Regions from separate parts of the Coprobacillus cateniformis genome, predicted to be linked through region 2. Evidence: riboswitches for the same ligand, from Rfam matches in the RefSeq annotation. Region 2 holds a riboswitch; the other holds the start of a gene.
The links. A riboswitch is a leader RNA that binds a small molecule or an ion and turns the genes downstream of it on or off. The one in region 2 is predicted to bind preQ1.
Positions count from the first base shown of each region.

Region 1 (6,544 bases), 210 kb from region 2:
GAGGATTTCTTCTGGTAAAGTCACTTCATCTAGTGAACATCCATATTTGACAATAACTTCTTCACCAATTTGTTTTTCTAATCTTTCTTTTTGTTGAGTTAATATTTCTACAGCACCAAACCCAACTGTCCCTAAGCCAATTACACCAATTTTCATCGAATTCCCCCTCTAATATAAAAAGCCTCATGAATGAACGAGGCTTTCTTGATTTCTCTTAAATAAGACAGTCTCATACTAACATTTTCTTACACACATCATGGTTTTGGAAATGTTAATAATGAATATCATGAGACGTCCTCCTTTGTTATTGCATTGATAATAGCACCTTTGTATACATTTGTCAATTTTTTAAGAAATAATTTTTGATATAATCAAAAACGATAGATGAACTTTTGGAAAATAACAAAAATATATTTAATATTTTAAAAATGAGTTCCTATATAATAAGAATGCTCTATCCTTATTATATAGGAAAGACTACTTACTCTCAATGTCTTTTATACAATCAGCAAGAGTTTCAACAATTGTTTTTGCATGTCTTTGAACTTGAACAGGTGCATATGTAAAAGAATACCCATTTTCAATAACATCTAACATTGGTAAATCATTCCAAGAATCTCCAATTCCATAAATATCGTTGAGATCTAATTGGAAATAATCTTGAATGATTTTTATGCCATTTCCCTTAGAACATCCTTTAGCAACCAAATCTATATGTTGATTATTTTGATAAGCTTCAATGATATCTCCATATTTTTGATGAATCAAATCTGTTGCTATTGTGGCTTCCTCTAATTCATCTAATTCATAATGAAAAGAAAAAGCACTTACTGTTTCTGTTTTTAATTCGTCTATTGATTCAATATAGACACCATGATAATCTGGCTTTTTTGTTTTATAAACCTTGTACATAACATCTTTATAAACAATAGATGCATCTTTTTGATTTAGAAAATTATAAATCTCTTTCACTAGGGATAAAGGAATTTGTTTTTCAAAAATGACTTCCTTATCCTTATTTAATACAAGGGCACCACTTAATAGTATATAAAAATCATGTTCAAGGTTATAGGGTTGACTTGGATTGACAATTCCATGTAAACATCTTCCTGTACATACACCAAACAGATTTCCATGCTTTTGAAATTCTTTGATATTTTTAACATCATTATCTTTCATATGATCATTAAACCATAACGTATTATCAAAATCACTTGCTAGTAACTTCATATTTTCACCTCTTTGTCTATTATAAACATTTTCATAAAGAAAAAACAGTTATTTCTTATTGAGAAAATGAAATCAGATTGAAGATATGTTATAATACTAAAAATGAATGAGGAGGGGAAAAGATGAAAGCAGTTATAGAAACAAAACGTTTATTGCTTAGAAATTTTAGATTATCAGATGCAGAAAGCATGTTTGAGTCTTATTGTCATAATGAAAATATTACTCGATATTTAACATGGTATCCCCATGTTGATGTTCAGGCAACAAGGGATTTCATTACTCAATTTCAATTACCTGGTATAGAAAAGGATAATGCTCTTGACTTGGCAATCACTTTAAAGGGGGAAGATCAGGTTATTGGGAGTATTGGTACAGTTAACGATTTCTATCAGGATGGTTATGGAGAAATTGGATATGTTATTGGTGAGAAATATTGGAATCAAGGATATATGAGTGAAGCTTTTGAAGCTGTTATTGAGTTTTTATTTACGCAAACACCAATAACAAAATTGAGATCTATTCATCATCTGGAAAATATTGCTTCAGGTAGAGTGATGCAAAAATGTGGATTAAAATATACAGGTGAAGTTATTGTGAAGAAAAAAATTGATAAAGATGACTTAGTGAAGTGTGCTTGTTATGTTTTAGAAAAAGAAGATTGGTTAAAGCAAAATGCTTAAGCTAGATAGATTGAATGATATAGATATGTTAGAACCGATGAGATTAAATCAGGTTCGAATAATTTATCAGGGTGAAGATGGAATTATTTTTCATGAATTGAGAAGTGATACATGCATGATTTCTATGAATAATGTTCATAACTTTAAAACACTTTATGAACAAAAGGAATTGCATCAATATCAATTGTTTAATGTTAAACAAAAGGATATTGCTGATGTATTGGTGAATGATTATCATCAGACATTGCAATTTGCCTGTTATCAGGCAGTTTATGAACACTCAAAACATATACCTATTGAATATCCTTTAGAAGTGAATATTTGCTTATTAACATCACAATATTCACAAAAAATAAAAGAAGTCTATCAACATAGTGATGATTCTCAATACATTGATGAACTTATTGCAAAGAAACATTTATGGGGACTCTTTGAAAATAATGAATTGGCTGGGTTTATTGGAATTCATAATGAGGGAAGTATGGGGTTGTTAGAGGTTCTTCCACAATATCAAAGAAGAGGTTATGCAATGATGTTAGAAAGCTATCTTATTAATTATTTTATAGATCATAGTTGGATTCCTTATTGTCAAGTTATTGAAGATAATTATGCATCTTTACAACTACAAAAGAAACTTGGTTTAGAAATATCTTCTCGATTATCATATTGGTTGTTTGAAAATTGAATTTTTTGAATATACTTGAATAGTCAGTAGATTTATGATAAGATACTGATGAAGAAACAATTGCAGAGACATTGTTCTCAAACGAAAACCCAAGGGACTGCCTCCCTTGGGTTTTCTCGGCTTATCATCAGTGACGTCTACTGTCAAGCCATCTGCAAAGAAAGTACAAGACTAACCCTGCTATAACAGAGACGATGGTAGAAACAATTGCTTCAACCAACATTGTTCTCACCTCCTTTCAAGGGAGGACTGATAACATGTCTATTATAGCATGGAAGAACTTGTTGTGCGTCTCAGTTTTGTCTCAAATTCATCTTATTAAATCAATGTTTTTTACATTTATTCACCAACACCAAAATCAGTTGGATCGTATAAGAAATCATAACGTTCATCATCAATAAGATAATCATATTCTTGCATAAACCAGTGAACGAGTTCATCATCACGTTTGACAGACGTAGAATTATTGCGATAAACGCTAATTGTTCCATACTCAAAACACTTTGTAAGAATCTCCATATCTTTTGTTATCATGTCTTTGGTTTGACCTTTTATACCAACCATTAAGCATGGTGAATCAAAATATTTTTTGAGTTCTTCAATTGATTGAAAGGTTGCATTTTTATTAAGATAATCATTTCTAAAATGATCATCAAAAGTTTCCACACCAATTTTCACAATTGTTTTGATACCAAAAAAATCTCTGATTTCTTGAATATGTTTATGATAAATCCAATGACTTTCTATAAATAATGTATGAATATGTTTCTTTTTAATCACTTCTTTGATTTTTAATAATGATTCTTTAGGTAATTCAAAAATACTAGCAGAATCAATAACCTCTAATATACCATATTCACCTGTTATTAAATCTAGGACTTGATTGTTTATTTCAATCATTTCTTTTGTACATGTAGAATTATCTTCAATATAATCACAAAATGTACATTTTGACCAAATACATGGTCTGGCTTTTAAAAGAACGATTTCTCTTTTGACTTTGTTTGTAATGTGGCTGTATCTTTCCATGTTATCCCCCATTTCTCCATTAAATGACCTCTTTCAATAATTAATCTTGTGAAATAGACAGCGAAAAGCTTATCTGTATAATCAGTGATTATTTGAACAATAAATATGCTTACAACAAGTTGTAAACCTAGGTTATGAAACAAAAAGACAAAAGCACTGCTGCTGCCAGCAGTGAGTCCACCAAATACATAAGCAGTAATGATGGCACTCATTATTGATGTTGGAATACCAACAAGAAGACTTCCAATAGGCATTCTTTTTCCTTTTAACCAAGGTGTGTGATAGAGAATACCAGCAAAGAATCCTGTCAGCAATTGTACAGGAGCATAATAAAAGGAATACATATCAAAAGTAAAACCACTTGTTATACTTCCCAGAACGCCTGTTAACATGGCATACTTAGGTCCTAGTAATCCAGCAATGAGAATCGTACCAATTGAATCCATATAAAATGGAATGGAGAATGTCATGGCTATAAATGCACCAACAACATTCAAAATGATTCCTATGGTCACAACCATTTGAATCTTTGTTTGTTTTTTCATATTTTCTTTTCCTTTCTTCTAAAGTACAGTTAGAAGCCAGACATAAAAAAGATGGCAGAGCCATCTTGTTTTCATGTCCTTAGTTTTTTATACTGGGTTTGGCTCTCGAACCAGTTCATATGATAGCGTATCATATCTTTTTATGAATATCAATGTTTAAATGAATATAACTGATTTGCACTATCTTAGTGCAAATTTATGATTTGAGACATGATAAGCATAATGTTATGATATATGTGGATAAAATGGTTGAATTGTGTCGAAAGGAGGGAAAGAAATGTTATTGCCAAGAGAAAAACAAATATTAGAACTCCTTTATACAGGACATAAAGAATATACAACTTCTCAAATTGCTAATCTTTTGCAAAGAAGTTCAAGAACAATTAAAGCAGATATCAAAAAGATTAAAGATGAGTTAACTGGAACTGGTTGTATCATCTATACGAAGACTGGTAAGGGGTTATGGCTGGAATATTCAAATGAAGGAAAGGTTTATCTTGATAATTTGTTACTTAAGGATGAAAATGCATCTTCTTTTTTACCTGAAACAAGAAAATATTATATTGCATTAGAACTATTAAGGAGTGATAAATATATATCTATGGAAAGTATTTCAGAAAAGTTATTTGTAAGTAAAGGAACAATTATGAATGATGTCAATAAATTGATATCCTTTTTTGAAAACTTTGATTTAAAATTAGATAAATCGGTTAAATATGGAATGATTTTAAAAGGAACAGAGTTTAAAAAAAGAATTGCTGAAGCTTATGTGTTAAGAAAAATTGTTGTTTATCAGGGCAATGAGATTTTAGAAAAACTTCAGCCTTTCTTCTATAATGTTCAATTGAAAACAATAGGAATGATTATTCAAAATGCTGAGGAACAATTTGATTTGGTTATATCTGATCACTCTTATATCAACTGTATTTTACAATTTGCAGTTATGGTGGAACATCTTCATCAGGGAAAGAGTTGTCAAGGTGTTAATACAATTGATAAAATTGATAATTTAGAATGGGATATTACTAAATATATAGTCCAAGGTATTCAAAATTATTTTCAAATTCATATTTCATCTGAAGATGAAAATTATGTTTATATCAATGTTGTTGGATTAAAATATCAAAATAAACGTATTTATCAAAACAGAAGTTTAGAAAGTATAAGGCAGATTTCTCCTCAAACCTTTGATGGTATTGTTGAGATTATGCGAGAAGTAGATGCAGTTTATGGTGAGGGATTGAGTGAAGATGAGGAATTAATGATATCAATCTTTATTCATTTGAATGCTTTATTTGCTAGACTTATGAATTCTATCTATATTGAAAATCCTTTGAAAAAAACAATTAAAAGTGATTTAGCATATGAATATGAAATAGCAACTTATATTTCTCAACTTTTAACACGTGAACATTATTGTTTGCTTAAGGAAGATGATATATGTGATTTAGCACTCTATGTTGGTGCTTCATTAAAAAGAAAAAAAGCGAATTCACTTCAACTCTATCCAACAGTTGTCATTGTTTGTGGAAGTGGGATGTCCACTTCTCAATTTATTGAAGCGAAAATTCATTTGGCTTTTCCAAATGTTATTATTAAGGATACAGTTCCATTATTAAAGACTCATGAATTGAATAAAGATGATCAGGATTTTGTGATTTCAACTGTGCCATTACAGTTAGAAGATATTGAAGTCGTGGTTGTCTCACCAATGTTAGGGAAATCAGATATGAATCGCTTAACTGAAATGTTTGAACAGTCACGAGAAAAGCAATCATATCATTATGGTATATACAGTCAATTGGTTTCTCATATTAAAGAAAATATTTGTTTCTTTAAATGTGATTGTCGTAGTCGGGAAGAAGTGATTACGTTGCTTGGAACACGTTTGATTATGCAAAAGTATGTAGATGAAGGATTTATTGAATCTGTATTGAAAAGGGAAAATCTAGCACCTACCTCTATTGGTGATGGATTTGCGATTCCACACTCCTTTAAAGGTCACATTGTGAAACCAGGAATTGGATTTATGACATTGAAAAAGCCAATTCAATGGGGTGAAGAAAAGGTGCAAATGATACTCATGATTGCATTGGATCCTAAGAATAAAGATTCATTTAGAGTTATTTTTGGTCAATTAGCCTCTTTAACCAAAGATGTTGACAAAATACAAAAGATATTAGATGCTAATCATTATAAAGAATTTTTAAACGCTTTCAAATAGAACAGTAACTATGCTGGATATAAAAGTTTTATATGAGCTTTTTTATATCTTCATTTTGCTGCACAAGAATTGACAAGATATCAAAAGTTTAGGAGTGGGAGAGATATCTTCCTTGTCTTAAACTTTTTTTATAAATCTAAATGTCGTTGAC
Region 1 covers NZ_WSNW01000001.1:2,234,569-2,241,112, forward strand. The annotation lists gene GQF29_RS11020 (homoserine dehydrogenase) at 1-156, opposite strand, end outside; gene GQF29_RS11025 (HAD-IIB family hydrolase) at 478-1,230, opposite strand; gene GQF29_RS11030 (GNAT family N-acetyltransferase) at 1,353-1,910, shown strand; gene GQF29_RS11035 (GNAT family N-acetyltransferase) at 1,903-2,595, shown strand; gene GQF29_RS11040 (radical SAM protein) at 2,935-3,624, opposite strand; gene GQF29_RS11045 (ECF transporter S component) at 3,570-4,169, opposite strand; PreQ1 riboswitch class I at 4,243-4,289, opposite strand; gene GQF29_RS11050 (BglG family transcription antiterminator) at 4,447-6,393, shown strand.
Region 1: it holds a riboswitch for preQ1, as region 2 does, so the genes downstream of both, GQF29_RS11045 (ECF transporter S component) here and GQF29_RS10110 (QueT transporter family protein) in region 2, are expected to answer to the same signal.

Region 2 (6,544 bases):
ACGATTGCTGGAGAAAAATTTAAAGATTATTTCTTTGCCAATTGTCAAGATCAAGAGATTGCTGATTATATTCAATCAGTATTATAAGATGTTATTACGTGATTTAGGCGTCCGTCATCTTGATTTCCTCTCACTTTTAAAAAACAAAGCCGATCACTGTAATAGAAATAACTGTCATCAATTTGGTGGCAGTTTTTTGAAAGGAATATGAAATATGAAGAAAATATTATTTTTTGGTGAACCACTTATCAGAATTACACCTTCTTTCTATGAGAAGTTAAATGACAAAACGAATTGTACACTTTATTATGGCGGTTCTGAAATCAATATTGCTAGAAATATGAGTGCTTTTGGTATAGATACTGCAATATTCACTGGATTACCAGAGCATGAAGTTGGGAATTCATTTATTGATTTCTTAAAACAATCACAAATTGATTCAAATAATATTCAAAGATGTGGAGAGCGTATTGGTCTTTATTATTTAATCAATGGTTACGGTGTCAGAAATAGCGAAGTTTATTACGATCGACAACATACCAGTATTAATGATATTGATATACAAAATATTGATATGAATCAATTATTCAATGGCATTACGCATTTTCATTTTAGCGGCATAACGATTGCTATTTCTCAGCATGTTAGAGATATTTTACAAGTTTTATTAGAAGAAGCAAAGAAAAGAGAAATCATTATTTCAATCGATTTAAACTTACGTACAAAGATGATTTCTATTGAAGATGCAAAAAAAGAGTTTAGTCACTTTGCCAAATATGCAGATTATTGTTTTGGAATTGATCCATTAATGAAAGATGAAAACGATCTTACAATGTTTGATCGTCAACATGCTACAGAAAAAACAATTGAAAAACGTATGCAGGAATTACAAGCGGCATATCAGTTTAAGGCTATTTTTCATACCATTAGAAATGTTGATGAGAACATGATTAACTCGTATGAAGCATATGCTTATGACCATCACCTTTATCATTCAGTAATCTTAAAAACAGCATTATTGGAACGTGTGGGTAGTGGTGATGCTTTTGTAGCAGGACTTTTATACCAAATCATGAATCAAGAAAATTTACAAGAAACAATTGACTTTGCAGTCGCATCAGGAACTTACAAATGTGTAGTCATTGGTGATAACATGTATGAAAATAGTCAAACAATTTATCGTTTATTAGAAAATCATTCAGAAATTTCAAGATAAGGAGAAAAGAATTATGACAAAATCAGAAATTATTCTTGAATTAAAAAAGCAAGGTGTTGTCGCAGTGATAAGAGGATATAGCTTTGAAGAAGGATATCAGGCATCAAAAGCTTGCATTCAAGGAGAATTAAAAGCTATTGAAGTCGCTTATACAAATAATAGTGCCAATGAAATTATTAAACAATTAAATAAAGATTATATAAACAAGAACCATATTCTGATTGGTGCTGGTTCTGTACTAGATGCTGAAACAGCGAGACTTGCAATAATTTCAGGTGCTAAATACATTGTTTCCCCTTCCTTTAATAAGGAGACCGCAACAATGTGTAATCGTTATGGTGTTCCCTATATTCCAGGGTGTATGACAATTCGAGAAATTGTTGAAGCAATGGAAGCAGGTAGTGAGATTATTAAATTATTTCCAGGAAGTACTTTTGGTCCACAATATATCAAAGCGATTAAAAGTCCATTACCCCAAGTTTCATTAATGGTAACAGGTGGTGTCAATCTTAAAAATGCACATGAATGGTTTGAAGCTGGTGTTGATGCAATTGGTATTGGTGGAGAATTGAATCAGCTTGCCAGTCACAGTCAATATGAACAAATCACAAAGATTGCAAATGAATACACAAAAATAAAAGGAACCTCTTATTGAGATTCCAATGCAGCTTTTGATAGCTGCTTTTTTTGATTTAAACGATGATTTGTCCATCTTCTTAAGAGCTCATATATAACAGAGAATGTTGGTAATCCAAAGATCATCCCTGGTATTCCAAACAAACCGCCACCAGCACTTACTGCAAACAGAACCCATAAGGCAGATAGTCCAACAGAATTTCCCACAACATGTGGATAAATTAAATTAGATTCAAATTGTTGTAATAAAGTGCTAAATATTAAGAAAATAACTGCTTTCATTGGTGAAACAAAGACAATTAAAACTGATGAAATGAATGCTCCAATGATTGGACCAAAGTATGGAATAATATTGGTAAAACCAATAACAACAGCTGCGATTGATGCATATGGAATATCTAATAATATACAACCAATATAACATAAAACTCCAATAATCACTGACTCTGTTAATTGTCCAGCCAAGAAATTCTCAAATGTAGATGAAGTTAATTGAGCTACATCTGTTGCATGATAAAACTGTTTTTCTGTTAAAAATGCTTTTCCCACTCTTTTGACTTGTCGCATTAATTTATCTTTAGAAAAAAGCATGTATATTGCCATAACAAATCCCATAAAAATATTAATAACACCAGTTGTAAAATGTGATACGCCTAAAGCTATCCCTGGTACCCAAGTTGATAACTTAGATAAGATAGTTTGACCCAATGTTTGTTGGAACTCTTCAACTTTTGTCATAATATCAGGAGATATTTTGACTTCTTTTAAGAAATAATTTAACCATTCTTCAATTTGTTTAAAAATTTCTGGTAAATTATCAATAAGAGTTCTAACATTTTCTATAACTTGTGGTAAAACAACCATAATGACAATTGCAATAACCAACATAACTAATAATACTGACAATATTGCAGATATTAGTTTTCTTGTTTTATCATTCTCAATAGGCAATTTCTTAATAAAATATTTCATTGGAATATTAAAGATAAAAGCTAAAATAAAACCTATAATAAACGGCTTTATAATACTTATTAATGTTCCTATAAAACTCATAATTGTTCCAAAATTCATTAAACATAAGATTAATATAGCAATATAGGTAACAAGTATTATCATATTCTTTAATGTTAAATCTCGCATCTTGTCTGTTGTTCTCATTGTACCACCTCTTTTTATTAGTATAGTCAAATATTATGTCTTTTATATGAAGAAATGGCTATTATTAACAATAGCCATTATTCTAAAATAAACTTTTTCATGAAGACTTCTTTTTTCTCTAATGTTCGAAATAAATACGCTCCAATCATTAAGACTGCAAATTCTCCAATAAATACATAAAATGCATTGATGACAAATGGTAAATTAAGAACAAAGTACAATTCAGCACCAACAATCAATCCATTCACAATTGCACCAAATAATCCTGCAATGTAAATATTTTTAATTTTATATACACCTAAACATGTAATTGCAGTAGCTAATGTTCCAAAACACATATCTGCCAATCCTAATGGTGACGGTAAATTAGCTAAAAAACAACCAATAATTAAACCTGGTATATATTTCTTGTTATAGAATGCTAGAAATATTAATATTTCAGAAATTCTAAATTGAATTCCTCCATAAGCAATACTTGAACATGCAATTGTTAGTGCTGCATAAACACAAGCAATCATAGCATTGATTGCAACTTCTTTAACTCCATTATTCATTTAAGTTCCTCCTCTTCTAAAATACAGTTAGAAGTCAGACATGAAAAAAGATGGCAGAGCCACCATTCTTTCATGTCCTTAGTTTTTTATACTGGGTTTGGCTCTCGAACCAGTGCAATCATTCTAGCATATCAAAATGATGTTTGCAACCTTAGATATGATATTCCCATCCATGATCACCATGATAAATCATACGTTTGCTCATACCTCCATCTACAACAAATGTTTCACCTGTGATAAACCCTGCATCTTCACTACATAAAAACATTACCATTCTAGCAATATCTATTGGCTTTCCTACTCTTCCTACTGGAATTGCAGTTTCATCTTCTTTAGAAAAACTTTCTGTATCATTGACATCAATCCATCCTGGAGCAATACAGTTTACTCGTACTTGCCCTGACAAAGAAATCGCCAAAGCATGTGTTAATGCAACAATACCACCTTTGGCACTTGTATATGATTCTGTATTTGGTTCGGATTGAAAAGCACGTGATGAAGCAATATTAATAATAGAACCCTTGTTTTTCTTTAATTCATCTTGACATTGCAAACTCAAATAATAAGGTGCTGTTACTCCAATAGATAATGATTTTTGAAATTCCTGGTAATTACATTGATTTAATATTCCTTGGTGTGACACACAAGCATTATTCACAAGAACATCTATTCTTTCTAATTTCTCTTTACAAAAACAAATAAATTGATTTAAATCATCTTCTAAAGAAACATCACCATGAAAAAAGAAAACAGATTCACTTACCAATGACTTTCCATAATCTGCATTGATATCAATAAAACAGACCTTTGCTCCTTCTCTCACAAACTCTTCAATAATAGCTTTTCCAATACCATGACCTCCTCCAGTCACAACAACACCATAATTTTTATATTTCATTAAATCACCATCCTTTCCAATATTTTATCATAGATAAGGGATAAAACAATTAATAGCTTTTAGCAAATAATTATAGATGAAATATTTGCTTTATGCTATAATAGTCACATGGAATAATCATAACGGTAGGTGGTTATGCTTTGGTCAATAGATAGAGATTGGAAACTCTGTTGATATAGATATCTCATTAGAGAAATTTGAAACAACGGAGGTGGTAAAACATGAGCGATTATGAAATGTTATCTTTAATGATGGCTATTATCGCAGTCATTGTCAAACTACTCCTTGAAATTATAAAAGGAAACAAAAAATAACTACCATGGTCCTAGGAAAACTTTGGTAGTTATTTTAACCATCAAATCCAAGGCATAACCGTCTACTGATTATTCCTTTCATTTATATTATAACCAATTTTTAATAAATATCAACCATTTTATGCAATAAGCAAATATATAATTTACATATTGATTCTAATTTTCAAAAATTATACAAGATATAACACTCTAACAAAGTAAATAAAAAACGTTTTTGCAACAAGAATTTATTTTTTATGATATTGTCTATTAATAGGCAACATTATGAATATAATGAATGTTATAACATCCTTTTGCTCTGATATTTATCCTGCTATATAAGCATCTTTAAATCCTTCGTGAATATTTCCACTCACAATAATGACATGTCCATAAAACATATCATCATCGTTATAGAACAATTCAAAGTCACCTTCTAGTGATACACACACTTCACTAATGACCATCCGTTTTGCAAAATCTTCATGAGTGATTTCTAAATCATTTTCCTCTGCCCATTCATTCGCTAACTCAGTTAATTCATCAGCTGCATATTCTCTTGCCTTTTGATCCCATACTTCACCGTTCGCCATTAATTCTTGGAAAGTTTTTAAAGTCTCATCAGCTGTTTCAATTCCTTCACCATCAGTATCTAAATGAATATAACATTCTTCATGATTCCAATTTCCTTCACCACTAAATATTCCTAATGATTTATCTAATATTAATTTTTGACAACCTTGAGGATGAATAGAAACTTCTTTTTGATATTCCTTTAAAACATCTTCTAATTGTGCATTATGACAATTCCTTTTTTTCACATCAACAAGCATAAGCCAATGACCTTTTTCAAAAGTATCATGTGTATATTCATTTTCATAGGGTAAAGATTCTCGAACTATAAGTTGATAGATTTTTTGACCTTTAAGATTATAAATCTTTTTACTACTGCGACATTCTTTATCATTGACTAACCATTCTATACCTCTTTTCCCCTCAAACAATTCTCCACTTCTTACATCAATATACGCTAAAATAGTTATAGATGCAGTCCAATATTCATCTTGCCCTGATCTTCCTGCTGACATTTCTCCTTCTGTAACAACAATCATTTCTTTTATTTCTTTATCAAATCTCTCCTCAAATTTTTTAATTTCTGAAGATTGTTTCTTAAATAAACTCATTCTAACATTCTCCTTATGCCCCATTATTAGATATATTATAACATAGATTAATCTGTTGTTTATATAGAGAACAAAAGAAAAGGTATAGACTAGCTATACCTTTATAATTCTTCACCATTTGTTTCAATGACTTTTTGATACCAATAATAAGAATCTTTTGGAATTCTATTTAATGTTCCATAGTTTTCATCTTCTTCTCTATCAACATAAACAAATCCATATCTCTTTTGATATCCATTAAGCCAGCTTAATAAATCAGTATAAGACCAAGTACAATATGCTAAGACTTGACACCCATCATCACAAGCTTTCTTTAACTCTTCAATATGTGCTTTTAAATAAGCAATACGATAAGGATCATGAACTTGTCCATCTTCAACTTTATCAAATGCACCTAAACCATTTTCAGAAATGACTATTGGTAAATCATAACGTGATGTAATATCACGACAGCACATTCTTAGTCCCATTGGATCAATTGTCCAATCCCAATCTGTTGTTGGTAAGAAGTCATTGGCTGGATTTTTATATAATCCAGGAACACCTTGGACTTGAGCTGTTCCTTTCTTTCCAGTTGTATTCATAGCATTACTCATACCGACACC
Region 2 covers NZ_WSNW01000001.1:2,024,415-2,030,958, reverse strand. The annotation lists gene GQF29_RS10130 (RpiB/LacA/LacB family sugar-phosphate isomerase) at 1-87, shown strand, start outside; gene GQF29_RS10125 (sugar kinase) at 215-1,216, shown strand; gene GQF29_RS10120 (bifunctional 2-keto-4-hydroxyglutarate aldolase/2-keto-3-deoxy-6-phosphogluconate aldolase) at 1,230-1,871, shown strand; gene GQF29_RS10115 (AI-2E family transporter) at 1,865-3,010, opposite strand; gene GQF29_RS10110 (QueT transporter family protein) at 3,088-3,564, opposite strand; PreQ1 riboswitch class I at 3,637-3,683, opposite strand; gene GQF29_RS10105 (SDR family oxidoreductase) at 3,716-4,462, opposite strand; gene GQF29_RS10100 (DUF2262 domain-containing protein) at 5,082-5,939, opposite strand; gene GQF29_RS10095 (glycoside hydrolase family 1 protein) at 6,041-6,544, opposite strand, start outside.